4 regions of the Agrococcus chionoecetis genome follow, and region 2 is predicted to be linked to each of the others. Evidence: predicted binding sites of a transcription regulator. Region 2 holds the regulator's gene; each other region holds the start of a gene.

Region 1 (7,833 bases), 310 kb from region 2:
CAGCCGCGCCCGCAGCAGCTGCTCGGCCTGCGGCGAACGGCAGATGTTGCCGGTGCAGACCGTGAGGATGCGGAAGGGTCCCTCGTGCGGTGGCCTCGCTTCTGGGTGACGGCACATGGCTCGAACCTAGCCGCCACCGAGCGGGCCACAGCCAGGACCGGGAGAATCGAGGCATGAGCAGCATCGATCCCCCCGCATCGCGGCGCGATGGCGCTGCTGGCGCGCCCGGGGTCTCGGTGCGTTTCGTTCCCCGGTCATCGGCGCCGCTGCGTCGCGTGGGCGCGATTGGGCTGCTGCTGGCGCTGCCGGTCGTGGCTCTGCTCACCCTCTGGCCCTCACACCTGCTGCTGCGCTTCAAGCCGCGCGTGCTGCAGGGCATCGAGTGGTTCCACGCGCGCGAGATGCTCGAGTGGGTCTACTGGACGCGGCTCGAGGTGCTCGCGAACGTCGCGATGTTCGTGCCGCTGGCCGCGCTGCTCGTATTCCTGCTCGGCGCCCGCCGCTGGTGGCTCGCGCTGGCGCTCTGCCTCGCGGCGACGGTCGGCATCGAGCTCGTGCAGCACGTGCTGCTGTCGGGGCGCGTGGCCTCGGCGAAGGATGTCGTGGCGAACACTGCCGGCGCCGTGATCGGCGTGCTCATCGCGGTCGCCATCGAGGCGATCGTGCGCGCGGCGCGTCGTCGCTCCGCGCGGCGTCGCGCGGGCCTCGCGCGCTGACGCTTCGCTAGCCTCGGTCGCAGACACCGGTTGCGCAGCGACCGGTCACAAAGCCCACGATGGGACGCCACATGCTCGACGCACTGCTCGGCAAGCACCGCGAGCGCCAGCGGCGGCAAGCGGTGCGCGAGCTGCACCAGCGAGAGCACCAGCTGCGGCCGGCGTTCAAGGTGTGGGGCTACAAGAACACCTTCGCGAAGGGATTCGTCGTCACCGACGGCTCGACGCCCTTCGCGCCGCACGAGTACTGGGATCACGCGAGCGTCGGCCGCTGGCACGTGCGCCTCGATCCGGATCTCGAGCGGCAGCGATCCTCCTCTCCGGCAGCTGAGGTGCTCGTGCTGGGGCACGCGTTCGACGATGCTGGCCCGACCCGGCGACGCACGGTCGCCGACCGGATCGTGCGGGCGGTCACCCAGGCGCGCGGTGTCGCAGCCCAGACCGATGCGCTCGACGAGACGATCGCGTGGATCTCCGGCCGCTACGTCGTGCTCGTCGCCCGGGGAGACCGACTCGACGTCTACGGCGACCCGCTCGCGACGCGCTCTGTCTTCTGGCGTCGCGGCGCATCGGGCATCGCGCTCGCATCGCACACCGAGATCCTCTCCCAGTTGACCGGCGGGCTCGACAGCTCGCGGGTGCGCTGGGTGATGTCGCACCCCGACTACCGAGAGTCGGCGGGCAAGTGGCTGCCGGGCCTCATCACCAGCCACGACGGCGTCGGCCAGGTCTATGCCAACGCGCGCCTCACCATCCGTGGCAGCGACATCACCCACGAGCGGTTCTGGCCGCGTGCCGATCGTGTCGAGCTGCCCGCCCTCGAGGCGGCCACCCGATTCAGGGATGCGCTGCAGCAGCAAGTGCGCAACTGGATCTCGGTCGAGGACGCGACCGTGCTGACGCTCACCGCGGGCCGCGACTCGCGCGCCGTGCTGGAGGCCGGTCTCATCGACCTGCGCCGCGCCGACGCGGTCGCGCTGACCTACCACGCGCTGCATCGGCCGCAGAAGAGCACCCGCAACGACCTGCTGACGGCCAGCCGCATCGCGGCATCCGCCGGCCTGCACCACATGGCGATCGACGTGCCACCGATGTCGCCGACGTCGCCGTTCGCGGCGCTCTACAACGCGACCTTCCCCACCTACCAGCGCTACGCGGCGCTCGCCAACGCGCTCTACCTGGCCGCGCCCGCGAAGGCGGCGACGATCTTCGGTGTCGGCGGGGCGATCATCACCGGGATGTACACGAACACGGCGGATCGCGAGCTGCGCCCCGAGCTGCTCGCGAGCAAGTTCACGGCCTCGCCGTTCGCCCGCGACCCCGAGCTGGTCGCGGAATTCGAGCGGTGGATGGGGTGGACGCAGTTCTCGGTCGATGCGCTGCGCGGCTACGACTTCTACGACCTCTTCCACTGGGAGCATCGGATGTCGAAGTGGGGCGCGACCGGCTACTCGGAGTACGACCTCGCGACCACGCCCGCCCCCGTGCTCAGCTCGCGACGGGTGCTCGTCGCGGCGCTGTCGCTGCCGAAGGAGCAGCGCGCCGACGCGCTCGTCTACCGCTTCCTCGCGGAGGGCGAGGCGGCGCTGCCCGCTCGACCCTGAGTCTGGCCACCTTCCCGGGTCGTTCCGGTCCTCCCTTGCCGCGCGGGCCGGCCCTTCCCGTGCAGGCTCCCCGATCACGAGGCGCGCCCGTCCCAGCCCTGTGGACAGTTCGCGCGAATCGAACGTACGTTCGATAAAATCGCCCCAGGAAGACGGGAGAAGCGATCATGACGGAGCAGGCGAGCGGCACGACGGCCGACGTGGCGGTCTCCCTCCACGAGGCCATCGGCGCAATCGCTGCTGCAGCCGGGGTGGTCGATGCCCTGCTCCCCCGGCTCGACGACGAGCAGCGCCGCCTGGCCGTCGGCCTGGTCGGCGACCTCGGTCGCGCAACCGACGCGCTGCGGATCCGCATCGCCGACGACATCACGAAGCGGCATGACGGCCTGCCGAAGGACGACCGCTTCACCGTGGCCTGCGGCTACCGCGACCCGCTCGACATGCTCACCACCGAGTTCGGCATCGCGCACCAGGTCGGCAAACGCCTCTTGGAGGTTTCGGCCGCACTGCGCCCGCGCGTGGCTCTCTCGGGCGGAGCCGTGCCTGCCCGATTCCCGGCGCTGGGCGACGCCGTCATGACGGGCACCGTGACGATCGACCAGGCCGCCGCGATCATCGATGGCCTCGGCGACTCGCCCGATCGCGCCAACCCTGGAGACCTCGAGGCCGCCGATCGAGCGCTCACCGCGTCGGCGCTCGGCGCACGCGGCTCGCATCCCGCGGACGACGGCGTGATCGAACAGCCGATGACCCCGCTCCTGCTGGCGAAGCTCGCCCGCAGGTGGCGCAACGGGCTCGATCCCGATGGCGTCGAGCCGCGCTACGAGGAGCAGTTGCTGCGGCGCAGCTTCACCTACGGCACCCGGGCCGACGGCATGCTTGCCGGACGGTTCGCGCTACCCCCAGATCAGGGAGCAGTGCTCGTCGCCGCCATGGACCCGTTCACCTCACCGCGGAAGCCCGTGTTCCTCACCGACGAGGAGCGCGAGCAGGCCGAGCTCGTCATCGACGACCGCACGCGGCCTCAGAAGATGGCCGATGCACTCATCGCGATGATGAGCACTGCCGTCGAGCAGAGCGACGCGCCGCGCGTCGGCGGCGAAGCGCCAACGGTCGTGCTCCACCTCTCTGAAGCCACCTACCGAGCCGCGCTCGACGGCGAACCTGGTGGGAGTGCCACCGATGAGCGCACCGGCGAGCCTGTGCCGGTCGAGATCGCCATGGCGATGATGTGCGACGCGCATATCCAGGCCGTCGTCACCGGCGCCGACGGGCTCCCCCTCTACCTCGGCCGCACGCAGCGGCTGTTCTCCAGAGCCCAGCGCCGCGCGCTCGCGGCTCGCGACAAGGGCTGCCGAGCGCCCGGCTGCAGCGCGCCGATCAGCTGGTGCGAGGCGCACCACATCACGTTCTGGAGCCTCGGCGGATTGACCGATATCGACAACGGCATCATGCTCTGCATCCACCATCATCACGAGGTGCATCGGGGGCGTCTGCAGGTCATCAAGGGGCCGAGCGGATGGGTCGTCATACCCAAGGTCCGCGCGCCGCGTCGCCGACGCGGCTGGGCCCCCGACGTCGATCCAAGCGAGCTGTACCTCCAGCCCGCAGCCTGAAGCGGCGCCGGCCCGGCCGCACCTCGACGCGCTATCCCTATGCCGCGGGTCTTGCGCCGGGCAGGGCCGCTGCCTGCGGCAGCTCGCGCCACATCATGTCGCAGCACTGACAGTGCAGCAGGCCGTCCCACGCACGGGGTCGGGGCGCGACGAGCCCACAGAGCGGGCATTCCGCCACCTCGTACTCGACACCGTTGTCGAGCGTGTAGATCGTCATGACACGATCATCCGTCACGCACCTCAGACTCGGCGAGCAGTCTCGCTCAGCATCGTGGACGCTTGTCCTCAAGCCCAGCCGAGCGCCCCGCCTAGACTGCTCTCGCACTCGAACCCAGGAGGCCCCATGCGCGTGCTGCTGACCGGTGGCGCCGGATTCATCGGCTCGCACACGGCGATCGTCCTCATCGAGCACGGGCACGATGTCGTCATCCTCGACGACCTGTCGAACGCCAGCGAGGAGGCCGTGCGCCGCGCCGCTCGCCTCGCGGACACCGAGATCCCGCTCGTGATCGGCGACGCCGGCGACCGCGAGCTCGTCGGCCGATTGCTCGTCGAGCACCGCATCGACGCGGTGATCCACTTCGCCGGCCGCAAAGCCGTTGGCGAGTCGGTCGCGAAGCCGCTCGAGTACTACCGCGTCAACCTCGGCACGGCGATCGCCACCCTCGAGGCGATGGCCGAGCACGCCGTCGAGCGCTTCGTGTTCTCCTCCTCCGCGACCGTCTACGAGCAGCCAGGTGCGTTGCTGACCGAGGACGCGCAGGTCGGGCTCGATCTCGAGAACCCGTACGGCCGCACGAAGGCGGTCATCGAGTCGATCATCACGGATGCGGCGGCGGCGAACGCCGGCCTGCAGGCCGTTGTGCTGCGCTACTTCAATCCGGTGGGTGCGCACATCTCAGGCGACATCGGCGAAGACCCGAAGGGCATCCCGAACAACCTCATGCCGTTCGTCGCGCAGGTCGCCGCCGGTGTTCGCGAGCGCCTGCGCATCTTCGGCGACGACTACGACACCCATGACGGCACCGGTGTGCGCGACTACATCCACGTCGTCGACCTCGCCGAGGGCCACGTCGCCGCACTCGAGGCGCTCACGCCCGGCGTGCTGACCGTCAACCTCGGCACAGGCGAGGGCTCCTCGGTGCTCGACGTGCTGCGCGCGTTCGAGGCGGCCGTCGGGCGCGCGCTGCCGCACGAGATCGTCGCCCGGCGGCCCGGCGACGCAGGGATCTCGACTGCTGACCCCACGCTCGCACTCGGCCGCCTCGGCTGGCGCGCGACGCGGTCGCTGGACGACGCGGTGCGGGATGCGTGGCGCTGGCAGCAGCAGAACCCGCGCGGCTACACGGGCTGAACGCCCGACGCTCAGGCAACGGGTGCATTATGGCGCCATGGCTGACACCTTCCACCACGAACCGCCCTACTCGATCGGCGTGATCTGCGGCAGCATCGCCTCGTCGTCCATCAACCGCCGCCTCGCGCACGCGATGATGAAGCTCGCGCCCGACGCCCTGCAGTGCTCGTTCATCGAGATCGACACGCTCGGCCTCTACAACCGCGAGCTCGACGACAACTACCCGCCGGAGGCGACGGCGCTCAAGCAGCAGATCGAAGCCGCCGACGGCATCCTCATCGTGACCCCGGAGTACAACCGCTCGATCCCTGGCACGCTGAAGAACGCCATCGACTGGGCGTCGCGGCCCTACGGATCCAACTCGTTCGCGCGCAAGCCCGTCGGCATCGCCGGGGCATCGCCAGGCGGCATCGGCACGGCGGTCGGCCAGCAGCAGCTCAAGGCGATCATGTCGTACTGCAACGCCCCGCTCATGAACGAGATCGAGGCATATGTCACCTTCGACGAAGACGACTATGACGCCGACGACAACGTCGTCAACGAGTCGACGAAGCAGTTCCTGCAGGACTACATGCATGCCTTCGACGACTTCGTGCGCCGGGTGCTGACGGTCGTGCCGCAGGAGCGCTGACGATCGTGCCGCAGGCTCGCTGACGCTGGCGCGTCGCGGGCACGTCACCCGGCCAGCAGCACGTTCTCGATCGACTCGGCCGCTCGGCGCGCTCCCCCGAGCCTGCGGAACTCCTCGGCGATCTCGAGCGCCCGCTCGCGGAACGACGGCTCGCGGATCACCTGTCGCACCGCGTTCCTGAGCCGGATGGGTCGCGGGTGTCCCGTGCGCAGGTCGATGCCCGCACCCGACCACGCCACGCGCGCCGCGACCTCCGGCTTGTCGAGGTGACTGCCGGCCACGACGAGCGGCACGCCGTGCGCGAGCATCTCCAGCACGCCGCCCCAACCGCCGTTCGTGACACCCACCCGCACGTGCCCGAGGATCGGACCGAGCGCGATGAAGTCGACCAGCCGGGCGTTCGGCGGCACGCGGTCGCCGACGTCGCGCCCCGCGGTGGTCGCGATGATGCGCACGTGGTCGGTGGCCAGCCCGTCGAGCGCCGGCTGCAGCAGCTCCTCGGGATCGGTGTCGAACGTGCCCTGGGTCACGAGCACCACCGGCCGTGGCTCGTCCGCGAGCGTCTCCGCCCAGAGTGGCAGCGACCCCATCGGCCGAATCCGAGGCTCGAGGATCCCGACGAACTCCACACTGTCGGGCAGGTCGCTGCGGGGGAACTCGAGCTGTGGCGAGCCGGTGGCGAGCACCAGTCGCTCCGCGTAGATCGCCTGGTCGAAGGGCTTGCCGGGACCCAGCCCGGTCGCCTTGCGAGCGGCCCGGTAGGCCTGCTCGATCGGCTCCTTCGCCGTCGGCACCATCGCTCGCAGCGCCGCATCGCGCACCCGGCTGAGCCACGTCTGCCCCGGCTGCAGCGCGAGACCAGACGGCGGCAGATCCTGACTGCGCAGGGTCAGCGGCACCAGCGACACCGTCGCCCACGGCAGCTCGAGCACCTCGGCGGCGAGCCCCGATCCGACCGCCAGCACATCACCCACGATCGCATCGAACGGCGTCCGCTCGTGGGCCGCGACGATGTCCTCGACCTGGCCGGGAGCGGTGCCGATGAAGAGGTCGCGCAGGTTGGCGAGATCGCCGAGCCTGCCGGGCAAGCCGACCGCCGGGAATGTCTCGCTGATGCGATGCTCGTCGAAGTCACGCGCGTCCTTCCACAGCACGACCTCGCAGCCGAGCTCGTCGAACGCATCCGCGTACTCGGCGCCCGTATAGGCGGTGACGCGATGCCCGCGATCGAGGAGCGCGCCCGCGACCGCTGTCATCGGCCGGACGTGCCCGGCGAACGGCATTGCGGTCACGAGCAGATGCGTCACGGCGACACCGTACCCCCGCAGGCAGGCACCTCGACAAGAATTGCGTAACATCGTTTCGAGTCCTGAGCGTGCGTCCGCGAGCCGCATTTCGGGGCGTCCGCGCTCCGGCTGAGCGGGCCCACGGCTCGCGAGTGGCAGAGTTGCCTCGACGGCGCCGTCCGAGCGCGCCGCTGCCGAAGGAGCACCGTGACCATCGACGTCGCCGCACTGCGCACCCAGTTCCCCTCGCTCGCATCCGGCCTCGCGCACTTCGACGGCCCGGGCGGCACGCAGACGCCGACGGTCGTCGGCGAGGCGATCGCCCGCACGCTCACCGCACCGCTGTCGAACCGCGGCACCGTCACGCTGGGCGAGCGGAACGCGGATGCCGCCGTCACCGGGTTCCGCAGCGCCTACGCCGATCTGCTCGGCGCCGACCCGCGAGGCATCGTCTACGGGCGCAGCGCCACGCAGCTCACCTACGACATCTCCCGCACGCTCGCGAAGGACTGGCAGCAGGGCGACGAGATCGTCGTCAGCCAGCTCGACCACGACTCCAACATCCGGCCGTGGATCCAGGCAGCCGAGCGCGTCGGCGTCACGGTGCGCTGGCTCGAGCTCGACCC
Region 2 (7,833 bases):
GGCCACCCGACTTCACCTCGAGGTTGTGGCGCATGCCGGACTGCTGCGAGCGGACCTTGCCGCTGCCGGTGACCTTGAAGCGCTTCTTCGCACCGGAGTGCGTCTTCTGCTTGGGCATTCTTGTCTCCTACTCGGATGGCTCGCTGGCGGGTGAAGCCGCCGGCTTGGCCTTGGGCGTCGCGGGCTTGGCCGCCGCCGAGGGCGCTGCGGGCTTGCCAGCAGGCTTCGGGGCGCCGGGCTTCGCGGCGGGCTTGGACGCTGCAGGCGTCGCGGGCTTGGCCGCTGCGGAACCCGCAGCAGGCTTGGCCGCGGCGGCGGGCGCAGCGGAGGTCGATGCCGCGGGAGCGGCAGCGGGCCGGGGGGCACCGGCGGGACGCGGGGCGCCTGCCGGAGTGGGCTGGACCGTGCGAGCGGTCTGCTTGGGGCGCGAGTCGGAGCGCGGCTCCGAACGCGGCTCGGAACGCGGCTCCGAGCGGGGCTCGGACTTGGGACGCGACGACGCGCTCGAGGACGACGAGGACGACGGGCGCGACGAGGACGACGCGGGACGGCTGGAGCGCACCGGCTCCGGCTGGCTGCGCACGCGGCTCTGCGCGGGCACGGCCGGGCGGGCGGGGCGCTCGGCCTCGATCGCTGCCTGGTACGCGGCCTGCTTCTCAGCCTCCAGGCGGCGCTTCTCCTGCTCTTCCTTCTTGTGCGCGATGCGGGCAGCGTTCTGCTCTGCCTTGGCATCCGACTTGGAGCGCGACGGACCGACGATCATCACCATGTTGCGACCGTCGATGGTCGGCGACGACTCGACCGAGCCGTACTCCTGGATGTCCTCGGCGAAGCGCTGCAGCAGCTTCACGCCCAGCTCGGGGCGCGACTGCTCGCGGCCGCGGAAGAGGATCATCGCCTTGACCTTGTCGCCGCCCTCGAGGAAGCCCTGCGCACGCTTGCGCTTGGTCTCGTAGTCGTGCTCGTCGATCTTCAGGCGGAAGCGGACCTCCTTGAGGACCGTGTTCGCCTGGTTGCGACGTGCATCCTTGGCCTTCTGCGCCTGCTCGTACTTGAACTTGCCGTAGTCCATGATCTTGACCACGGGCGGGCGCGCCTCGGGTGCGACCTCGACGAGGTCGAGCTCTGCTTCACGGGCAAGACGAAGTGCATCCTCGACCCGGACGACACCGACCTGCTCGCCTGCAGGTCCAACCAGTCGGACTTCGGGGACGCGGATGCGCTCATTGGTGCGGGGATCGCTGATCGCGGGCTCCTTCTCGAATCTGCTGTGTGCTGATGCACGGCGAGAGAGAAGCCAGAACGCGATCGCGGCCGCGTGGCTCAGCATCCGTGACGACGAACGTCCGATGCTGCTGACCCGGTAGCCTGGAAGCGGCTGCGGGTGGGATTGCTCCTCTTTCACCTCCGGGCGAGAGCCCGAAACCTGCACAACCCTACCAGAGACGATTCCTCAGGAGAAGACTGCGATGACCGAGCTCGGCGAGCACACCCACGGCGATGACGCCCTCGAGCAGACGCGCGACATCGCCGACGTGCCGGCGGTCGAGCTCATCAACACCGTCGCGATCCACCTGCTGAGTGCCGCGGCCGTGAAGGTCGGCCTTGCGGACGACCCTGAGCAGCAGGTCGACCTCGACGAGGCGCGCAAGCTCATCAACGCGCTCGCCGGCCTCGTGACCGCGGCGGCACCCGAGATCGGCGGCGTGCACGCGGCGCCGCTGCGCGACGGGCTGCGCTCGGTGCAGCTCGCCTTCCGCGAGGCGAGCTCGATGCCCGACGCGCCCGGCAAGGGCCCCGGCGAGAAGTGGACCGGCTCGGTCGTCTGACCGGTCAGCGCGCGGCGGCCCAGTCGTCGCGCGTGCGGGCGAGCGCCGCAGGCGCCGCGAGCGGCAGCTGCGCCGCTCCCCCGTTCCAGCGGTGCAGCCGCACGACGACGCTCGCGATGCTCGCGCGCACGACCGGCGCCGCGGCGATCTGCGCTGCCGCCGCCTGCACCTGCTCCGGTGCGTCCACGTCGTCGTCGACGAGCGCGTGCACCTCGAGCTCCGGCCCGGCGAGGCGGCTGCGGGGGTCGCCGGTGGCGAGCACCACGGCCTGCACCGCCGGCTGTGCGAAGAGCGCGTCGGCGACCGCGGCATGCACCGCCTGATCCTCGACGCCCCACGACCAGGCGGCGTCCGCGAGCAGCGCTTCCAGCATCGCGCGCGTGAGCACGAACTCGCTCTCGGCGCCGGGGTCGACGACCACGCGCGCAGGCCCGTCGAGTGCGGCCGCGGCGGCGCGCTGCACGCTCGTGGGCACGGGTCGTGCCTGCCGGTTCCAGGCCTGCATCGCGGTCACGTGCGAGAATATCGGCAGGATCGTGCCGCCGTCCGGCGCCTGCACCTCGACGATCGAGAGCTCCTGCGTCTTGTCGATCGTGCGGCCGCGGTCATCGAGCCCGGTCTCGCCTGCCGCCGCCAGCAGCGGCACGAGCAGCCGCTCGCCGCGGAGCGCGTCGACCACGAGCGCGCGACCGGACGCGCCTGCGGCGAGACCCGCGACCGCTTCCAGGTATGCCGCGGGCGCCGATCCGTCATCGCCCGCGTAGGCGGTGTCGTGGTGCTGGAACGAGCGGCCCTCCCAGGGCCGCCCCGCCGAGTCCGCCTCGCGGCTCACCGCGGGCCTTACTGGCCCGCGACGTCCAGCGCCGCGACCAGCGTGAAGGCGCCGGCGTAGAGCGCCTTGCCGACGATGGCGCCCTCGACGCCGTGCGGCACGAGCTCGCGCAGCGCCGCGATGTCGTCGAGGCTCGCGACGCCGCCGGAGGCGACGATGGGCTTCTGCGTGCGCTCGGCGACCTGCCGCAGCAGCTCGATGTTGGGTCCCTGCAGCGTGCCGTCCTTCGTGACATCGGTGACGACGTAGCGGCTGCAGCCAGCCGCCTCCAGGCGGTCGAGCACGTGCCAGAGGTCGCCGCCATCCTGCGTCCATCCGCGTGCGGCGAGCGTCGTGCCGCGCACGTCGAGGCCGACGGCGATCTGGTCGCCGTATTCGGAGATGACCGATGCCGTCCACTCGGGGTTCTCGAGCGCGGCGGTGCCGAGGTTGATGCGCTTCACGCCCGTGGCGAGTGCGGCCTCCAGCGATGCCTCGTCGCGGATGCCGCCGGAGAGCTCGACCTGCACGTTGCCCTTGACCGCCTTGATCACCTTCTTGATGATGGCGCGGTTGTCGCCGCGACCGAACGCGGCGTCGAGGTCGACGAGGTGGATCCACTCGGCGCCCTGGCGCACCCAGTCCTCGGCCGCATCGATGGGCGAGCCGAAGGAGGTCTCCGTGCCCGCCTCGCCCTGCGTCAGCCGCACGGCCTTGCCGCCGGCGACATCGATGGCGGGCAGCAGCTGCAGCTTGGGCGACTGGTTGAAATCGGTCATGGTGAGGATGCCCTCTCGGGATGCTTGGCGGTGCGATCAGCCGGTTCGACCAGCCGGTGGAATGCTACTCGGCAGAGTCAGAGGCCGCGAACCCAGTTCGCCAGCAGGGCAATGCCCGCCTCCCCCGACTTCTCCGGGTGGAACTGCGTCGCGCTCAGCGGGCCGTTCTCGACCGCGGCGAGGAAGCGCTCCCCGTGCGTGGCCCAGGTGACGCGCGGCTGCCGGATGCGCGGGTGAGGGTCGATGCTCCACTCGGTCGCCGCGTAGGAGTGCACGAAGTAGAAGCGCTCGTCTCGGATGCCCGCGAAGAGCTCGGAGTCCTCCGGCGCCTCGACCTCTGCCCACCCCATGTGGGGCAGCACGTCGGCCTGCAGGCGGCGCACGGTGCCCGGCCACTCGTCGAGCGCGTCGGTGTGCACGCCGCCCTCCTCGCCCGCCGTGAAGAGCACCTGCATGCCCACGCAGATGCCGAGCACCGGTCGGCTGCCGGCCAGCCGACGACCGATGAGCTCACCACCGCGGATGGCCTGGATGCCGGCCATGCACGCAGCGATCGAGCCGACGCCGGGCACCACCAGGCCGTCGGCCTCCATGACCGTCGTGCGGTCAGCCGTCAGCGAGACGTTCGCGCCGGCGGCCTCCAGGGCCTTCGCCGCGGAGTGCACGTTGCCGAGGCCGTAGTCGAGCAGCGCGACGGTCGGGCGCGACGACCCCGTTGCCGAGCCGGGCATCAGAGAGCGCCCTTCGTGGACGGCACGCCCGTCACGCGCGGGTCGGGCTCGACGGCCATGCGCATGGCGCGGGCGAAGGCCTTGAACTCCGCCTCGGCGATGTGGTGCGGGTCGCGACCGGCGAGCACGTCCACGTGCGCCGTGATGCGCGCGTTGAGCGTGATCGCCTCGAAGACGTGGCGCACGAGCGAGCCGGTGAAGTGGCCGCCGATGCGGTGCAGCTCGAATCCGGCGGGCTCGCCGCCGTGCACGAGGAAGGGTCGGCCGGAGAGATCGACGACCGCGCGGGCGAGTGCCTCGTCGAGCGGCACGGTCGCGTCGCCGTAGCGGCGCACGCCCGCCTTGTCGCCGAGCGCGTCGCGCAGCGCGAGGCCGAGCGCGATCGCCGTGTCCTCCACCGTGTGGTGCGCATCGATGTCGGTGTCGCCCGTCGACTGCACGTCGAGATCGATGAGCGAGTGCTTCGAGAACGCCGTCAGCATGTGATCGAAGAACGGCACGGTGGTCGAGATCGACGAGCTGCCGGAGCCGTCGAGATCCAGCGAGAGCCGGATGGTCGACTCGCTCGTGGAGCGCTCGATCGTTGCGGTGCGGGCCATGGGTTCGATCCTATTCTGCGGTGAGCTCAGCCATGGCGGCGAGCAGCGCGGTGGTCTCGGCCGGCGTGCCGGCGGTGATGCGGAGCGTTCCGGGCAGGCCGACGTCGCGGACCAGGATGCCGCGGTCGAGCAGTGCCTGGAACGTCGCCTTCGGGTCGCGGATGCCGCCGACGAGCACGAAGTTGGAGTCGGACGGGTAGGGCGCGAGGCCCAGCGCGGTGAGCTCATCGACGATGCGATCGCGCTGCTGCCGCAGCGCGTCGACGCGTGCGAGCATCTCGCCGCTGTGCCGCAGCGCCGCGATCGCGGCCGCCTGCGTGATCGCCGACAGGTGGTAGGGCAGGCGCACCAGGCGGAGCGCATCGATGACCGCCGGATCCGCGGCGAGGTAGCCGACCCGGATGCCCGCGAAGGCGAACGCCTTGCTCATGGTGCGCGAGACCAGCAGGCGCGGGTAGCGCTCGAGGAGCGCCAGCGCCGTCTGGTCGCGATCGTGCGCGAACTCGGCGTAGGCCTCGTCGACCAGCACGATCCCGCGGGCGCTCGTGCACGCTGCCTCGATCACGTCCAGCCCGATCGCCGTGCCGGTCGGGTTGTTCGGCGAGCAGAGGAAGACCACGTCGGGATCGTGCTCCTCGATCGCGTCGCGCACGGCGCTCGGCGTGAGCGTGAAGTCGTCGGCGCGCGGCACCGGCACCCATGCCATGCCGACGCCCTGCGCCAGCAGCGGGTACATCGAGTAGGTGGGCGTGAACGACAGCAGCGAGCGGCCCGGGCCGCCGAAGGCCTGCAGCACGTGCTGCAGCACCTCGTTCGAGCCGTTGCCCGCCCAGATCTGCTCGGCAGTCAGGCCGCGGCCGAGGTAGTCGGCGAAGCCCTGGCGCAGCACGTCGAATTCGCGGTCGGGGTACCGGTTGGCCTCCGGCAGCGCACGAGCGATCTCCTGGACGATGTCGAGGGCCACTGCCTCCGGCACTCGGTAGGCGTTCTCGTTGACGTTGAGCCGCACGGGAACCTCGAGCTGCGGTGCGCCGTAGGGCGTCAGGCCGCGCAGGTCGGCGCGGATGGGCAGGTCGTCGAGACTCGTCACTGCACCAGCCTAGGACGCTGTCTGATCTCCTGCACGCGCGGGCAGCACGCCTGCGGTCTGGCGGTGTGCGGCGTCAGCTCGTGTAGTGGGTCGGGATGGCGAGCTGCTCGCCCGGCTGGATGGCGCCGCCGATGCCGTTGAGCATCTCGATCTCCGCGATCACGTCGCGCGGGTCGGCCTCGGGCGCGATGGCGTGCGCGATCTGCCACAGCGACTGGCCAGGCATGACGGTGACGTACTCGAAGTCGACGGAGCCGCTGGTCGAGGAGGCGACCGCCCCAGCGAGGGCGTCGCCCAGCACGCCGACGCCGGCGAGTGCGCCGGTGGCGATGACGGGGGCGGCGACGAGCAGCGCCAGCGCACGGCGACCGCGGACGGTCATGCGGAGCCGACTGCGAGCTGCGGGAGCGGCGGGCGTCGCGACGGGCGTCGCGGCGGGGATCCATGCGGTGGTGGCGATGGCAGTCATCGTTGCTCCTTCCGATTGGGATCCGCAGGCGATGCTCGGCCGGGAGCACCGCCTGCGAATCTCTGTTTCGAACCTATCTTCGATTCTTCGGATGCGTCAAGCCCTTTTGCGGGTTTTCTCCACGACACGCTCGAACATCCGTTTGATTCGAGCGCCCTGTCGGATACGCTTTCGAACCAGGAGCAGTCAATCCCAGGCCACCCACACGCCCGTCTCGGGCACCGGGCGGCACCGGAGCGACGGGAGCGGAGCGGTATGACGAGGCAGCTGACCGAGAAGCAGCAGGCCATCCTGCAGGTCATCCAGAAGGCGGTGCGCCAGCGCGGCTATCCGCCGAGCTACCGAGAGATCGGCGATGCGGTCGGGCTCTCCTCGCTCTCGAGCGTGACGCACCAGCTCGGGCAGCTCGAGCTCGCCGGCATGATCCGCCGCGACCCTGCGCGCCCGCGTGCGATCGAGGTGCTCGTGCCCGACGAGCTGGACCCGTCTGTGGGCAGCATGGAGCAGGCGACCTTCGTGCCGATGGTCGGCCGCATCGCAGCCGGCATCCCGATCACCGCCGAGGAGCAGATCGACGAGGTCTATCCGCTGCCGAAGGAGCTCGTCGGCGGCGGCGACCTCTTCATGCTCAAGGTGGTCGGCGACTCGATGATCGATGCTGCGATCTGCGACGGCGACTGGGTCGTGGTGCGACAGCAGCGCGATGCGGTCAACGGCGACATCGTGGCGGCGATGCTCGACGAGGAGGCCACGGTGAAGGTGTTCAAGCAGCGCGACGGCCACACCTGGCTGCTGCCCCGCAACTCCGCGTTCGAGCCGATCGTGGGTGACGAGGCCGAGGTGCTGGGCAAGGTCGTGGCGGTGCTGCGCTCCATCTGAGCCCCGAGACGACACGAGGCGCCGGACCGCTCACGCGGCTCGGCGCCTCCTGTCGTGGGACCGCGTGTCAGATGCGGAACTCGGCGAGCTGGTCGAGCACGGCGTCGGAGACCAGCGCATCGATGCGCGTGCCGGCCTCCTCGTAGCGCTCGCTCACGACGTCGAAGCGGTCGTGGAGCATGGCGATCACATCGCCGCGCTCGAAGGGCACCAGCAGCGACACCGGCACCTCTGGCCTCGGCAGCAGCTCGGCGATGCGCGCGAGGATCTCGTCCACGCCGGCGCCCGTGCGTGCCGAGGCGAAGATGGCGTCCGGCTGCAGTCCCCGCAGCACCAGTCGCTCGTCATCACCGATCAGGTCGGCCTTGTTGAACACCACGATCTCCGGGATGGTGCGCGCGCCCGTCTCCCCCAGCACATCGCGCACCGTGGCGATCTGCGAAGCGGGGTCGGGGTGGCTGGCATCGACGACGTGCACGATGAGCTCCGACTCGGCGACCTCCTCGAGCGTCGAGCGGAACGCCTCGACCAGCTGGTGCGGCAGGTTGCGCACGAAGCCGACCGTGTCGGCGATGGTGAACTCGCGCCCGTCCGGCGTGACCGCGCGGCGGACGGTGGCGTCGAGGGTCGCGAACAGCGCGTTCTC
Region 3 (7,833 bases), 430 kb from region 2:
ATGCCTCCCGGCGCGTGGGGCGCGATCGTCGGCATGCCCGATCTCGGCATCGAGGCTGCCCGCGATCTGGGTGTGCCGATCGACCGGGTTGCGCTCGTGCCGCACCCGGGTCGCTCATGGCTCGACGTGGTCGCGAGCCTGGCGGAGGCCATGCCGGTGGTGCTGGCTGCTTCGCCTGGCCGCGTCTCACCCACCGACGCTGCACGGCTCGCCGCGCGGCTGCGGCAGGCCTCGTCGACGCTGCTCATCGCGGGTCCGTGGCCGAATGCCGCGACCGTCGTGCGCAGTGTGCGCGCCGAGTGGCAGGGTCTCGCCGATGGCGACGGGAGGATCGCCACCGGCGGCCTCATCGTCGAGGTCGCATCCGGTGGGGCGCCGAGCCGTGCGCGCATCCCGATCGCCGGTGACGGCGCGACGGCCGCCGTGCACGATGCGAGCCGAGAGCTCCTGCACCAGCCTGCCGCCTGATCCGACGGCTCCCAAACCTGGGAATGATCTGAGATTGTCTTGCTTTCCTGCGCGATCGGCGTAGCGTCGGGCGTGAGCACCCGGGAAGGTCACGACTTCGGAGGCAGGCATGGGAGCGATCGCAGCACGCGGACCGCTCCGCATCGTGCGCCTCGCGCTCGCGAGCGGCGCCGTCGCCATCGGTGCAGTCTCGCTCTCCCTCCTCGCCGGAGCGCCCGCTCACGCCAGCGGACTCGGCGATGACCGCGGAGGTCTGACCGGGCTGGTCGCCGATGTCGGTGACCTGGTCGGCACGGTGGTCGAACCTGTCGGCGCGGTGATCGAGCCTGTCGGCGCGGTGGTCGAGCCTGTCGGCACAGTCGTCGAGCCTGTCGGCACAGTCGTCGAAGCGGCGACCGAGCCCGTCAGTGCCATTGCCGACGAGCTTGCGCCCGCGACCACGATCGTCGCTCCCGTCGTCGAGAGCGTCACGGCACCGATCACCCCGGTCGTCGAGGCGGCAGTCGCTCCGACCGCTCCCGTGATCGATGCCGTCGTCGCTCCTGTGGCGGACGTGCTCGCTCCGGTCACCGCTCCGCTGACCCCGGTCACCGAACCGGCCATCGGCGTCGTCGACGACACGGTTGCGATCGTCGACGACACGCTGGGCGGCGACGTCGTGGCGCCCGTCGTCGAGCCTGTCGTCGACGTCGTGGAGGAGACGGTCGGCGAGATCACGCCAGCCACGCCCGCGGAACCGGCTGCAGAGAGCCCCACGGCGCCTGGGGCACCCGGTGAAGCTCCCGGAACGATCGCGCAGCCCGCGCCAGCGGATCCCGTCGGCGCGATCGCCGAACCGCAGACAGGCTCAGACGGGACCACGACCTCCGTGCCCGCGCAGCGCCTCAACGGCAACGACCCATCCGAACCCATTCCGACGTCGAGCCTGCATGCGCTCGTGGGCGCAGCCATCGGCTTCGGGAACATGCTCGACGTCCCTGACGCGACACCGCCGGGCGTCACAGAATCAGCCGAATCGATCGACCGTTCGGTGCCGATCGGCGAACCCGCTGCCCCTGCTCCGGCCGCCGTACCTGCTGCGCCCGCAGGCGCGGGCAGCGCGAGCGGCGCGGCGGCGGCGTCACCCGCTGACATCCATGACCACCTGCTGCCCGAGCTCTCGGGCGGGCAGGCGGGCGCAGTCGATCACGACCGCGCCCCCGCCTCGATCGTCGAGGAGCACACCGCCAGCCCTGATTGAGCGATCCGCGGCCGCGCTTGCGCGGCATGCAGCCGTTCCGGTGCGGAACGGCAGATCACTCCAATCAGGGAAGGCAGAACCATGAACAACCTCATGTGGCGAGCGCTGTGCACAGCAGCGGTCGCGGGCGGCCTGTGGGCCGCGGGCACTGGCATCGCCAGTGCGACAGACACCGACGAAGGTGTCGGATCCAGCAATCAGACAGTGGTGTCGCTCTCGGCACCCATCACGGTCGGCGGCAATGCGGTCGCGCTACTCGGCGATGCCGAGTCGAGCGACTCGGCGGCGTCCTCGACCGCGACGACACCATCGGCAGATGTCGACACGTCGGGCATCGGGGGCGTGCTCTCGGGCAACGCAGCGCTCATCGCGGTCGATGCACCGGTGACGGTGGGCGGCAATGCGATCGCCGTGCTGGGCGACGCGTCGAGCTCGGGCTCGACGGCGGAGTCGTCCTCGTCCTCTGGCAGCGCCGCTGGTGCGGCGACGTCGGGCGATGACGGGCTGCTGTCCGGCTCGCAGGCCGTGGCGGATGTTGCTGCACCCGTGACGGTCGGCGGCAACGCGGTTGCGGTGCTGGGTGACGCGACGAGTTCTGACTCGAGCGCTTCGGCGACGAGTGACGGCTCGGGTTCGGCAGATGGTGCGTCGACGTCGGGTGACGACAGCCTGCTCGGCGGGACGCAGGTCGTCGCCGATGTGCTGGCGCCGGTCGTCGCCGGCGGCAACGCGGTCGCGGTGCTGGGCGATGCGACGAGCTCGGGTTCGAGCGCGTCGGGTTCGGCGGGTTCGACTGACTCGGGTTCGGCGGATGGTGCGTCGACGTCGGGTGATGACAGCGTGCTCAGCGGGACGCAGGCGGTGATCGGTGCTGTGGCGCCGGTGGTCGTCGGTGGCAACGCGGTCGCGGTGCTGGGCGACGCGACGAGCTCGGGTTCGAGCGCGTCGGGCTCGGCGGATTCGGCTGGTTCGGGTTCGGCAGATGGTGCGTCGACGTCGGGTGATGACAGCGTGCTCGGTGGGACGCAGGTCGTCGCCGACGTGCTGGCGCCGGTCGTCGTCGGTGGCAACGCGGTCGCGGTGCTGGGTGACGCGACGAGCTCGGGTTCGAGCGCGTCGGGTTCGGCGGGTTCGGCTGGTTCGGGTTCGGCGGATGGTGCGTCGACGTCGGGTGATGACAGCGTGCTCGGTGGGACGCAGGTCGTCGCCGATGTGCTGGCGCCGGTCGTCGTGGGCGGCAACGCGGTCGCCGTGCTCGGTGACGCGACGAGCTCGGGTTCGAGCGCGTCGGGCTCGGCGGGTTCGGCTGGCTCGGGTTCGGCGGATGGTGCGTCGACGTCGGGTGATGACAGCCTGTTCGGCGGGACGCAGGTCGTCGCCGATGTGCTGGCGCCGGTCGTCGCCGGTGGCAACGCGGTTGCCGTGCTCGGTGACGCGACGAGCTCGGGTTCGAGCGCGTCGGGCGCGGTGGGTTCGACGGGTGGTCCGTCGACGTCCGGTGATGACAGCCTGCTCGGCGGAACGCAGGCGGTGATCGGTGCTGTGGCGCCGGTGGTCGTTGGCGGCAACGCGGTCGCGGTGCTGGGCGATGCGACGAGCTCGGGTTCGACGATCGACTCCGGAGCCACCGATGGTGAGACGCCGGTCACGCCTGGAGAGCCGGCGACGCCCGAGCCTGGTTCGCCGGTGCCTGGAACGCCTGTCGAGCCGGGCGCGCCCGTCAAGCCGGGTACCCCGGTGGAGCCGGGTGCTCCTGTCGAGCCCGGAACACCGGGCGAAGAGGTCGAGGAGGGTGCGCTCGGCGAGTCCGGCAACCCCGACGCTCCGGTCGATTCCGGTGACAGCAAGGTCGATGCCTCGGTCCTGGATCGCACCGCTGGCGCAACGGGCGTGGATCGCTCGGCCGCTGGGGCAGCGTCGCTGCCGCAGACGGGGGCGACCCAGACCGGGGCGCTCCCGATCGGGCTGGCACTGCTGGCTCTCGGGCTGCTGCTGCTGATCGGCGCGCGTCGCGTGCAGTCGATGCGTTGATCGAGCAGGCGAGCGCGGGGCGCGACCGTGCGCCCCGCGCTTCCGCCTGCCCACAAGCAGCCGCGCGTCATCGACCCCCGACACGAATGTCGGAACCGAGCCCGAAGCGACACACCGCATCCGCTTGACTCCATTCGAACGTGTGTTCGATCATGGTCGAGTGACCAGCGAGACGATCGAGCGCGGTGCCGAGCCGCGAGGTGCGCGGCCGCGGGACAGCCGCGTCGGTGTGCTCCGCGTGCCCGACTGGCCGGTCGTCGTCGCGCGTCAAACCGGAGCGCTGCCCGCCGGCGGCGAGGTCGGCGCGCCGGGTGCCGTGGTGCACGGCCTGCGCATCGTCGCCTGCGATGCCGGGGCTCGCAGCGATGGCGTGCGGATCGGCATGCGGGTGCGCGATGCGCAAGCGGCGTCTCCCATGCTCGCGCTCGCGCCTGCCGATCCGGTGGGGGAGGCGCTCGCCTTCGAGCGCGTCGTGCGCGCGGTGCTCGCGGTGGTGCCGGCGGCGCAGCCCATCGGCGATGGTGCGCTGGCCTTCCGGATGCGCGGGGCGAGCAGGTTCTACGGCTCCGAGCCGCGCGCGCTCGAGGCGGTGCGCGCTGCGCTCGCGCCACTCGGGCTGACTGCGGCCTTCGGCGTTGCCGACGACCGCTTCACGGCGGAGCTCGCGGTGGGCGCGGGCAGCGAGACGATCGTGCCCGACGGGCGCAGCCGCGAGTTCCTGAGCTCGCTGCCGGTGAGCGTGCTTGGCGACGACGAGCTGCCGAGCATGCTCCATCGCCTCGGGGTGCACACGCTCGGCGGCTTCGGGCAGCTGCCCGACGACAGCGTGCGCGACCGCTTCGGCCCCGCCGGCCTCGTCGCGCTCGCCCGCGCCCGCGGGCTCGACGATCGACGCATCGATGAGGCGGGGCTGGGCGAGGAGCGGGCCCTGCGGCTCGTCTTCGAACCGGGCATCGAGGGCGTCGCCGAACTGGCGCTCGCGGTGCGCGAGCCGGTCGACCGCTTCGTGCGGCAGCTGGCGGAGCAGCGGCTGGTGTGCAGCGAGATCCGCATCCTGCTGCGCGGCGAGGAGGGGCGCGTGAGCGAGCGGCTCTGGCGCCAACCCGGCTTCCTGCGCGCGGGCGACATCGTCGATCGGATGCGGTGGCAGCTCACCGAGAGCGAGCTCGGCTCGGCGCTCGTGGAGGTGCAGGCGAGCCCCGAGCGCCTCGACGCCGACGCCGAGCACATGCCGGGGCTGTGGGGCGGCGGCGACATCGACGACCGCACCAAGCACGCGCTCGAACGGCTGCAGCGCATGCTCGGCCGCGAGGCGGTGCTGACCGCCGCCACCGGTGGTGGCCGGCTGCTGGCCGAGCGGGGTGTGCTCACGCCTTGGGGGGATGCGGCACCGGTGCAGTCCGCCGGGCCATGGCCGGGCGCGCTGCCGGCCCCGCGCCCGAGCGTCGTCTTCCGGCCGCCGCTGCCGGTGCTGCTCACCGACGCGGAGGGGCGCTCGGTCGAGCCCGGTGCGCTCGACGTGCGCGATGCATCCCCCGCCGTGTTCTCACCACCCGCGGCGCCTCGCCGCCGAGTCGTGGCGTGGGCGGGGCCGTGGCCGATCCGGCGCCGCGAGCTGGGCGACACGGTGCACCGCGTGCAGCTGCTCGACGGCGAGGGCGAGGCGTGGGTGCTGCTGCACGTCGATGGCGCATGGCTCGCGGAGGGCCGCTATGCCTGACGATCGACGCCGCACTGCCGCCTGCCACCCGACTCTCGTCCGTCAACCGGTCCTGTGGTCTGGCGGACCGATATTTCGGCTGCGCGACCACTGGACCGGTTGACGGACGGAGGGGGAGCGGATGGCTGGCTGGAACAACCCGTCGATGCCCTGGCGCGAGCTCGAGGGCATCCTCAGCGACCGCGACGTCAGCGCGGGCAAGACCGCCGTCGCGGCCGAGCTCGAGGAGGCGCGCCGGCCGCGCATCCGCGTGCCCGCGCCAGGGGCGACGACCCCCTATGCCGAGCTGCACGCGCACTCGCACTACTCCTTCCTCGACGGTGCCTCCAGCCCGGCAGAGCTCGTCAACGAGGCGCGCAGGCTCGGGCTCGAGGCGCTCGCGCTCGTCGACCACGATGGGCTCTACGGCGCCGTGCGCTTTGCCGAGGCCGCCGCAGAGGCCGAGCTGCCGACCGTGTTCGGCACCGAGTTCACGCTCGGCCTCGAGGCGCCTCAGCACGGCATCCCCGACCCCGACGGCAGTCACCTCGTGGCGCTCGCGACCGGCCCGGCCGGCTACACGGCGCTCGCCACCGCGCTCACCGACGGCTACCTGACCTCCGACATGCACGGCCCGGGCGAGAAGGGCAGGCCGGTGTTCGAGCTCGAGCAGCTCGCCGAGACGGCGAACGGGGAGTGGATGGTGCTCTCGGGCTGTCGCAAGGGCAGCGTGCGGCAGGCGTTCGAGCGGCTCGGCTCGGCGGCGGCAGGCGCGGATGCGGCGGGCACGGAGCTCGATCGGCTCGCGTCGCTGTTCGGCCGCGACCGCGTCGTGGTGGAGCTCAGCGACATCGGCGACCCGCGCGACTTCGAGCGCAACCGGGTGCTCGCCGAGCTCGCGGAGCGCCGGGGGCTGCCGGTGATCGCCACCACGAATGCGCACATCGCCTCGCCCACCCGGCAGCGGCTCGGCGATGCGGTCGCCGCGGTGCGCGCCCGCCGCTCCATCGACGAGCTCGACGCCTGGCTGCCGGCCGGCGGCGTCCCCTCGCTGCGCAGCGGCACCGTGATGGCCCGTCGCTTCCGCGCGTTTCCCGGTGCGATCGACACGGCTGCGGCGCTCGGCCGCGAGCTCGCCTTCGACCTGCGCGCCGCATCCCCTCGGCTGCCGAACGTCGAGGTGCCGGAGGGGCACACGCCCATGAGCTGGCTGCGAGCGCTCGTCGCCGAGCGGCTGCCCCGCGTCTACGACGCCGTCGACGGCCGTCCGAGCCCCGAGGTCGCCGCCCGGCTCGAGCACGAGCTCGGCCTCATCGACGAGAAGGGCTTCGCGGGCTACTTCCTGATCGTGTTCGAGATCGCCGAGTTCGCGCACGATCGAGGCATCCTCTGCCAGGGCCGCGGCAGCGCCGTCGCGAGCGCCGTCTGCTTCATCCTCGGCATCACCGCCGTCGACCCGATCCGCTACCGGCTGCCGTTCGAGCGCTTCATCTCGATGATGCGCGAGGAGGAGCCCGACATCGACATCGACTTCGACGCCGGCCGCCGCGAGGAGGTCATCCAGCACGTCTACGAGCAGTACGGCAGACGCAACGCCGCCCAGGTCGCCAACGTCATCACCTACCGACCGAAGTCGGCGGTGCGCGACGCCGCGAAGGCGCTCGGCTACGCGGTCGGCCAGCAGAACGCCTGGTCGAAGTCGGTCGAGTCGCGCTCGCAGGCCGAAGCCCCCGGCATCCCCGACGCCGTCGTCGAGCTCGCTGGCGAGTTCCTGCACGCGCCCCGCCACCTGGGCATCCACTCCGGTGGCATGGTGCTCACCGAGGAGCCGGTGGGCTCGGTCTGCCCGATCGAGCCCGCCCGCATGCCCGGCCGCACGGTGCTGCAGTGGGACAAGGACGACTGCGAGTGGATGGGGCTCGTGAAGTTCGACCTGCTGGGCCTCGGCATGCTCAGCGCGCTGTCGCACACGATGGCGCTCGCAGCCGAGCAGCTGGGCGAGTCGTGGACGCTCGCGTCGATCCCCGTCGAGGAAGCCGGCGTCTTCGACATGCTCTGCGAGGGGGATGCCGTCGGCATCTTCCAGGTGGAGTCACGGGCGCAGATGGCGACGCTGCCGCGCCTGAAGCCGCGCTGCTTCTACGACCTGGTGGTCGAGATCGCGCTCATCCGACCCGGGCCGATCCAGGGTGGCGCGGTGCACCCCTACATCCGCCGCCGCACGGGAGCAGAGCCGATCACCTACCCGCATCCGCTCCTGATCCCTGTGCTCGAGCGCACGCTCGGCGTGCCGCTGTTCCAGGAGCAGCTGATGCAGATGTCGGTCGCGGTGGGCGGCTTCGACGCCGCTGAGGCCGACCAGCTGCGCCGCGCGATCGGCTCGAAGCGCTCACTC
Region 4 (7,833 bases), 780 kb from region 2:
CGCGGAGGTCAATGCTGGCGGCGGGTGGTTCGCCGTGCCGGGCAGTCTGCCCGTGGACGCACCGAGCGTGAGCGTCAAGCTCTTCGACGTCGACACCGTGCTGACCGATGGTGACTGCACGGCGAACTCCAGCGCGGCAGGCTGCGGTTGACCTCAGCCCGCGGCTTCGTCATAGAGTCGCGGCATGACGACTTCTTCGCTGGGCTGGGGCATCCTCGGTGCCGGACGCATCGCACACCTGTTCGCTCGTGACCTGCGCACGGGAGGCCACCGCATCGCTGCGGTCGGCAGCCGCGATGCGCAGCGCGCGCAGGCGTTCGCCGACGAGTACTCGATCAAGAACGTGCACGAGGGCTACGAGGCGCTCGCCGCCGATCCCGAGGTCGACGTCATCTACATCGCCACGCCCCACTCGCACCACCTGCAGCACGCGCTGCCCGCGATCGAGGCAGGCAAGCACCTGCTGATCGAGAAGGCATTCACCACCACGGGCGATGACGCGCAGCAGATCGTCGATGCAGCCCGCGCCAAGGGCGTGTTTGTCATGGAGGCGATGTGGACGCGCTTCCTCCCGACGATGGAAGCCGTGCGGGCCCGCATCGCCGCGGGTGACCTGGGCGAGATCGTGAGCATCACGGCCGACCACTCGCAGGTGCTCGACCTCTCCCCCGGCAGCCGTCTCATCGAACCGTCGCTGGGCGGCGGCGCGCTGCTCGACCTGGGCGTCTACTGCGTCTCGCTCGCGAGTGCCTTCCTCGGGCCCGTCACGCGCATCCAGGCGGCGGGAGTCGTCGATGACCAGGACGTCGACCACCGCGGGGCCGCGATGCTCGAGCACGCTGGCGGCGGCTCGTCCTCCGTCACCTTCTCAATGGAGACGCTGGGCTCGAATCGCGCGGTCATTGCCGGCACCAAGGGCGTCATCGAGCTCGACCCCGCGTTCTATGTCTCCACGGCGTTCACGCGACGTGACGTATCCGACCACCATGCCGTTGCGGAGGCCTACACGCCCTCGATCGAGGGGCGCGGCATGCAGTTCCAGGCCGCCGAGGTCGAGCGATGCATCGCCGCCGGGCAGCTCGAGAGCGAGCTCATGCCGCTCGATGAGACGGTCGCCATCATGCGGGTGATGGACGAGATCGCGCGGCAGATGCGACGCGAGGACTGACGCGAGCGCCGTCAGCTAGCGGCGGCCTCGCGCGCGGCGATGCGCTCTTGAACCTCGGGCCGTCGCAGTGGCGGGACGGTCTTCGGAGGCTGGCGCCGCTCGGGCAGATCCTCGAGCAGGTGCTGCGTGATGTGAGCGACCTCGGCGACCGCGCGCTCGAAGACGTCGCTCGTGCGCTCAGTCGGATGCGTGATGCCCGACACCTTGCGCACGTATTGCCGGGCGGCGGCCTCGATCTCGGTCTCGTTCGCGGCGGGCTCAAGGCCGCGGAGCACGGTGATGTTCCTGCACATGGCTTCACGGTACGCGCGCGTCGCCGACGACAACAGGTGCCTGCCCCTGCAGTCGCGCCCCTCGTCGCGCTGCCGCACCTCGAGACACACGCGAGGGTGACTTCTCCACAGGCGGTGCTCGCGCACGGCACCGTGTCGGCGGTGCACGCTAACCTATTCGAACAAACGTTCGAGGGAATGGGTTCCCATCCCACGAGACGCGAGGGAAACGGAGTCGACGGTGATCAGGAGCGAGCGAGCAGCAGCGGCAGTCGCGGCAGTCCGCGCGGCATTCGTCGATGCCGACTCGCTCTCCACCGCTTCGAACCAGGAGGTGGCCGACCTGCTCGCTCTCACGGCTGCCGCAGCCAGGTTGTTGGAGGCACAGCAGGTGCGGCTGGCAGGAGCGATCGCGGAGCGCTCCAAGGGCTCGGACGACGATTCCATCTGCCGGGTGCTGGGCGCCCGAAATGCGCGGGCAGCGATCGCATCGGCGTTCGGCATTCGCAGCCGCGACGCGGCCGAGCTCATGTCGATGGCCGCCGGCACGTCTGCACCGGTGAGCCTCACCGGCCAAGTCATCGCGGTCAAGTATCCGCGCGTGGCGCGCGCACTCGACGACGGCGACCTCTCGCTCGCTCAGGCTCGAGCCATCCTGACCACGCTCGAACCCGCGGCACCGCGCGCCGATCTTGACCAGTTGGCGTGGGCGGAGGGCTGCCTTGTGGATGCGGCAACCGACCCCGACTCACCGTTGGTGCCGGAACTGCTGGTCACCCAGGCGCGCGCCTACGTGGCAGTGCTCGACCCCGACGGCGTGCTGCCTGACAGCGAACGGCAGCGCGACCTTCGTTCGGCCCGCGTGTGGCAGCGACGCGACGGCGTGTGGCGCTTGGAGATCTTCAGCCCGGCCGAGTCGGGCTCGGCCCTCAAGACACTGACGGATGCGTACGAATCGCCGCGCAGCAAGGTCGCGTTCACCGACGACGAGCCGGCAGACGCAGCCGCGGGGGACGCCCCCGACAACGACCTGGCGGACATCGACGACCGCACACCGCAGCAGAAGCGGCACGACATCATCATGTCCATCATCGAGGCGCACGCCGCATCCGGTGAGGCGCCCGTCGCCGGCGGCGAAGTGCCGAGGCTCGTCTTCAACGGCAGCATCGAAGCCTTCGACGCCTACCAGCGGAACCAGGAGCACGCCGACCGCACGCTCACCATCGAGCACACCGGTGCGATCGTGCCGATCGAGACGGTGGATCGACTGCTGTGCAACGCCGTCGTGCAGCGTGCCCTCTTCGACGCCGAGGGGCATCTGCTCGACCTCGGGCGCGAGCAGCGCACGTTCAACCGCGCGCAACGTCGTGCGCTCGCTGTCAAGTACCGCGGTTGCGCGACTCCGGGATGCGGCTTCCCAGTCGCCTGGACCGAAGCGCATCACGTCGTCTGGTGGCAGCACGGCGGCCCTACCGACGTCAGCAACGGCATCCTGCTCTGCAGCCACTGCCACCACGAGGTGCATGCCGGCCGGCTACTCGTCGTCGGCACTCCCGGCGACTGGCGGGTCGTTGCTCAGCTGCGCCCTGCTGACCGCTACGCCCGCAACCGGCGCTCGGGAGTCGCACCGCGCACTCCCGATCCGCGCACGCTCGATGCGATCTCTCCTGACTCGATCGCTCCCGACTCGATCACCACTGGTCGACACGCAACGGTGGCGCACGCCGCGCCGCCGCCACTCGCGATCAAACTGCCAGAGGCACCCCTGAAACGGGCGCGCGACGCGACGCCGTCGCGGCGGCTCGACGAAAGCACAGCGTTCGGACGAGCCCGCCAGGCCGGTGGGCGGCGCGCACGCAGCAGCGATCAGTCCCAGCGCCAGTTGCGGCTTCGCCTGTCGTCCAGCCGTCGACGCGGGCGGCGGGTGTCGCCGATCGATCACCATCCCGCGCACACCATCGTCATGCGCCTGTGACGTGAGTCGTGTCGCCGCGTGGCGGGAATCGCCGGGCAACCCGTTTCGACGCGTGACGCGGTCCGATGCCGGGGCGCGCCGCGCTCAGCTCTCCTTGGTGATCTCCACCGAGACGAACAGCTGGCTCTTCGCGGCACCCGCGTAGACGCCGCGCAACGGGGGCACGTCGTTGTAGTCGCGCCCCAGGCCGACCTTCACGTGCCGCTCGCCGATGTCGATCAGGTTGGTCGGATCCCACGCGTTCCACTCACCCGTGAACCACTCGACCCACGCGTGCGACTCACCGCGGATGGTCTCGCCGATCTGCGCGTTCGGCTTCGGGTGCAGGTAGCCGGAGACGTACCGCGCCGGGATCCCGACCGCGCGCAGCGCACCGATCGTGATGTGCGCGATGTCCTGGCACACGCCCTTGCGGCTCGGCCACGCCTCCGAGGCGAGCGTGTGCACGTGCGTCACGCCCGACATGTACTCCATCTCCTCGCCGATCATGCGAGAGATCGCAGCCGCGGCTTCACCGGGCGTCTCCGACGTCGCTTTGATCTCCCGCGCCGCGCGCACGAGGTCGTCGGTGGGGCGGGTGCGATCGGTCTGCACGAGCTGCTCGACGTACTGCGTCGCGCGCTGGCCGACCTTCTCGACCTGGTCCCAGGTGAGCTCGCGGCCGCCGATGAGCTTCGGCCGCACCTCGACGAGGCTCGTCGCCGTGAGCTGCAGCTCGGTGTGCGGAGCGAGCACGTCGAACGACACGACCGTCGTGCCCCAGTAGTCCTCGTAGGAGTTCACCGAGGTGTTGGGGCGGATGTCGAGGTTCGAGTAGATGACGAATTGGCCGTCGCTCGTCGACGGCAGCATGCGCGACTCGTTGTAGCTCGCGACCGCAGGCGTCTCGTAGCGGTAACCGGTCGTATGGCGGATGCGGATTCGGCTCACGATGCCTCCCTTGTCCATGCCGGCATGTTGTGGGTGGGGAAGTAGCGCTCCCGCACCGCATGCGAGACGGACGTGGTGGTGGTCTGCACCTTGTCCATCACAGTCGGCAGGTCGTCGATGATGTCTTGGATCGGCCGGAACTCGAGCTCCGCACGGATCTGCCCGAGCATCCGCTCGGCCGCGCCGATGTAGCCGACGCGCTCGCGCCGCGGCTCGATGTCCTCCAGGCACTGCTCCGCTCCGCGCACCGAGAACAGGATCGAGCGCGGGAAGAGCCGGTCGAGCAGCAGGAACTCAGCCGCGTTCGTGCTCGAAGGCACGCCGCGGTAGGTGCGCAGGTAGGCCTCGTAGGCGCCGACCGAGCGGAGGATCGTCGTCCACGACGGTCCGGATGCCTCGGTCAGAGCACGGGTCGCCAGCAGCCGCGCGACCATGTCGGCGCGCTCGATGTAGCGGCCGAGCGTGAAGAAGCTCCACGCGTCGTCGCGGCTCGAGGTGGCGTCGGCCATGCCGCCCGCGAGCGCCATGCGCTCGCGCACCCAGCCGAACATCTGGTGCACCTGCTCGTTGTTCACCCGCCGCGGCATCTTCGTGTAGGTGGCGTTCAGCACCTCCCACAGCTCGGTCGAGATCGTCTCTCGCGCACGGCGCGCGTTCTCGCGTGCGGCGTTGACGGAGTAGGCGATGGAGGCGGTGTGGGTGCGGTCGATGGCGAGGATGTTCACGACGTCGGCACGCGAGAGCTTCCCCTCCGGTGCCGCCTCATGCCCCATGACGCCGAGCAGGGCGCGGCAGGCGGTGTCCTCGTCGACCGCGACGTCCTCCAGCAGCAGCTGCAGGTAGACGTCGAGGATGCGCGCGGTGCCGTCAGCACGCTCGATGTAGCGGCCGATCCAGAACAGGCTCTCGGCGATGCGGCTGAGCATCATGCTGCGCCTCCTTCGTCGGCGGGGCCCGGTCTCGTGACGCGCGCGGCTTCGCCGCGTGCTCCTCGACCTACGGTGGTGGACTGCTGCTGCTGCTCGGCCTGGTCGTTGCGGCGCGGGGCGTCCTGCGGCGACTGGTCCTGCGGGTGGTCGTTGCCGGTGATGACGGGGATGGGCCTCGTCATGGGGGGCTCGCCCGTGGCGCCGAACTCCGCGTCGTGGTCGACGACCGGGATCTGCTCCCGTGCGCCGGCGAGCACCCAGGTGTCCTTGGAGCCACCGCCCTGCGACGAGTTCACGACCAGCTGCCCCTCGGGCAGCGCGACGCGAGTGAGGCCTCCCGGCAGCACCCACACATCCTTGCCGTCGTTGACGGCGAAGGGCCGCAGATCCACGTGGCGCGGCCGCACGCCATCCTCGACGAGCGTCGGGATGGTGCTGAGCTGCACGACCGGCTGCGCGATCCAGCCGCGCGGGTCGGCACGCAGCCGCTGCTCGAGCTGCTTGAGCTCCTCCTCGGTCGCATCCGGACCCACGACGAGTCCCTTGCCACCGGAGCCGTCGACCGGCTTGACGACCAGCTCATGCAGCCGGGGCAGCACCTCGTCGAGCACGCCCGGCTCCTCGAGCCTCCAGGTGTCGACGTTCTTGAGGATCGGCTCCTCACTCAGGTAGTAGCGGATCAGGTCGGGCACGTAGGTGTAGACCAGCTTGTCGTCGGCGATGCCGTTGCCGACCGCGTTCGCGATCGTCACGTTGCCGAGTCGCGCGGCGATCATGAGGCCGGGGCTGCCGAGCATCGAGTCGGCGCGGAACTGCAGCGGGTCGAGGAAGTCGTCGTCGACGCGGCGGTAGATCACGTCGACCCGCGACGGACCCTCGGTGGTGCGCATGTAGACACGCCCACCGCTCGTGAACAGGTCGCGGCCCTCGACGAGCTCGACACCCATGAGGCGCGCGAGCAGCGTGTGCTCGAAGTACGCCGAGTTGTAGACACCGGGCGTCAGCACGACCACGCGAGGCGAGTCGACGCCCGCCGGCGCCGCGGCGCGCAGCGCGTGCAGCAGCACGTCGCAGTAGTCACCGACCGGGCGCACCCGCATCGACGAGAACATCTCCGGCAGCGTCTGCGCGATCACCCGACGGTTCGACATCACGTAGGAGACGCCGGAGGGCACGCGCACGTTGTCCTCGAGCACCCGCCACTCGCCATCCTGGTCGCGGATCAGGTCGATACCCGAAACGTGGATGCGCACACCGTTGGCGCCGACGACGCCGGCCGCCTGGCGGTGGAAGTGCGTCGACGTGCTGATGAGCTTCGCCGGGATGATGCCATCCTCGACCGCGCGCTGCGGGCCGTACATGTCTGCCAGGAAGGCTTCGAGCGCGCGCACCCGCTGCTGCACACCCGACTCGACGTGCTTCCAGTCCTGCGCGGTGATGATACGAGGGATCGCATCGAGCGGGAACGGCCGCTCCTCCCCCGCGAAGTCGAATGTCACGCCCTGCGCCAGGTAGGAGGTGGCGAGCGCGTCCGCGCGGGCTCGCAGCTCATCCTTCGTCAGCTCCGAGAGCGCGTCGTAGAGCGGCTTGTAGGAGGCGCGCGGCGCCCCCTCGCCCTCGAACATCTCATCCCAGGCTTCACCCTGGCGCTTTCGCGGAGTCTCGAAGGGCTTGTCGTAGTCCTCGAACAGATCGCCCATGCAGCGAGCCTAGTCGTGGCGGCCCGTGCCCCGACTGAGGCGGCGGATGCGCGTGCCCGCCTCAGACGTCGCGGTCGCCGCCGATGACCGGCCACATCCGGTCGATCACGCCATCCTCATTCATGTCGCGCGTGCGCGCCTTGCGCGCGTCGCGGCGGAGCTCGAATGCGGCAAGGACCGCAGCGAGGCCGGAGCCGATGAGGATCGCGAGCTTGGCTGCATCCGTCTGGCCCTCGTCGGGGAACGACAGCTCCGCGATCAGCAGCGAGACCGTGAATCCGATCGCGGTCAGGAGTGCGATCGGGCGAAGGTCGCGCAGGCCGATGCCGTCGGGAAGCCGGAGGGGCGTGAGCCGGGTCACCAGCGCGGTCACCCCGAGGACGCCCACGAGCTTGCCCAGGATGAGACCCGCCATGACGGCGATCGCGACGGGCTGCGCGATGAGCGAGACGAAGCCCTCGCTGCCGACGCTGACGCCGGCGGAGAAGAACGCGAACACCGGCAGCGCGACCGCGGTCGACACCGGTCGGACGAGATGCTCGTAGCGGTGCGTTCGCGGCCCCGACTCGCCGTGGATCGCCTTCGCTGGCACCACGGCTCCCAGCAGCACACCCGCGACGGTCGCGTGCACACCCGCCTCGTGCATGAGCACCCACGCCACGATCGCGACGGGCACCAGGATCCACCAGCGCGCCCAGCGGGTGCGCACCAGCACCGCGAACACGGCGACCGTCGCGACCGACCCGACGAGCGCGAGCACGCTGATCGACGCCGTGTAGAAGACGGCGATGACGATGATCGCCAGCAGGTCGTCGACCACCGCGAGCGTGAGCAGGAAGGTGCGCAGCGGCACCGGCAG

The links. Region 2 encodes LexA, which represses DNA repair genes until DNA is damaged. Its sites were predicted from a motif close to TCGAACANNTGTTCGA; they were not measured.
Region 1: a site for LexA is predicted at 2,439-2,454, ahead of ABG090_RS09855 (DUF222 domain-containing protein). Genes of this name have one in related genera too.
Region 3: a site for LexA is predicted at 3,874-3,889, ahead of ABG090_RS10375 (DNA polymerase Y family protein). Genes of this name have one in related genera too.
Region 4: a site for LexA is predicted at 1,619-1,634, ahead of ABG090_RS12070 (DUF222 domain-containing protein). Genes of this name have one in related genera too.

What each region holds. Positions count from the first base shown of each region.
Region 1 covers NZ_CP156989.1:2,052,757-2,060,589, forward strand. Annotated here, with positions in the region: gene ABG090_RS09840 (low molecular weight phosphatase family protein) at 1-117, opposite strand, end outside; gene ABG090_RS09845 (VanZ family protein) at 174-716, shown strand; gene ABG090_RS09850 (hypothetical protein) at 788-2,320, shown strand; gene ABG090_RS09855 (DUF222 domain-containing protein) at 2,488-3,936, shown strand; gene ABG090_RS09860 (hypothetical protein) at 3,974-4,153, opposite strand; gene galE (UDP-glucose 4-epimerase GalE) at 4,280-5,290, shown strand; gene ABG090_RS09870 (NADPH-dependent FMN reductase) at 5,328-5,921, shown strand; gene ABG090_RS09875 (glycosyltransferase) at 5,966-7,228, opposite strand; gene ABG090_RS09880 (cysteine desulfurase-like protein) at 7,415-7,833, shown strand, end outside.
Region 2 covers NZ_CP156989.1:1,742,747-1,750,579, forward strand. Annotated here, with positions in the region: gene rpmI (50S ribosomal protein L35) at 1-118, opposite strand, end outside; gene infC (translation initiation factor IF-3) at 128-1,246, opposite strand; gene ABG090_RS08420 (DUF1844 domain-containing protein) at 1,470-1,829, shown strand; gene ABG090_RS08425 (SseB family protein) at 1,834-2,661, opposite strand; gene priA (bifunctional 1-(5-phosphoribosyl)-5-((5-phosphoribosylamino)methylideneamino)imidazole-4-carboxamide isomerase/phosphoribosylanthranilate isomerase PriA) at 2,670-3,419, opposite strand; gene hisH (imidazole glycerol phosphate synthase subunit HisH) at 3,497-4,150, opposite strand; gene hisB (imidazoleglycerol-phosphate dehydratase HisB) at 4,150-4,749, opposite strand; gene ABG090_RS08445 (histidinol-phosphate transaminase) at 4,760-5,839, opposite strand; gene ABG090_RS08450 (hypothetical protein) at 5,913-6,308, opposite strand; gene lexA (transcriptional repressor LexA) at 6,564-7,187, shown strand; gene hflX (GTPase HflX) at 7,255-7,833, opposite strand, start outside.
Region 3 covers NZ_CP156989.1:2,168,343-2,176,175, reverse strand. Annotated here, with positions in the region: gene ABG090_RS10390 (hypothetical protein) at 1-468, shown strand, start outside; gene ABG090_RS10385 (hypothetical protein) at 578-1,708, shown strand; gene ABG090_RS10380 (chaplin family protein) at 1,790-3,739, shown strand; gene ABG090_RS10375 (DNA polymerase Y family protein) at 3,900-5,459, shown strand; gene ABG090_RS10370 (error-prone DNA polymerase) at 5,581-7,833, shown strand, end outside.
Region 4 covers NZ_CP156989.1:2,523,708-2,531,540, forward strand. Annotated here, with positions in the region: gene ABG090_RS12055 (hypothetical protein) at 1-151, shown strand, start outside; gene ABG090_RS12060 (Gfo/Idh/MocA family oxidoreductase) at 185-1,168, shown strand; gene ABG090_RS12065 (DUF2277 domain-containing protein) at 1,180-1,461, opposite strand; gene ABG090_RS12070 (DUF222 domain-containing protein) at 1,682-3,415, shown strand; gene ABG090_RS12075 (transglutaminase family protein) at 3,500-4,345, opposite strand; gene ABG090_RS12080 (alpha-E domain-containing protein) at 4,342-5,271, opposite strand; gene ABG090_RS12085 (circularly permuted type 2 ATP-grasp protein) at 5,271-6,974, opposite strand; gene nhaA (Na+/H+ antiporter NhaA) at 7,036-7,833, opposite strand, start outside.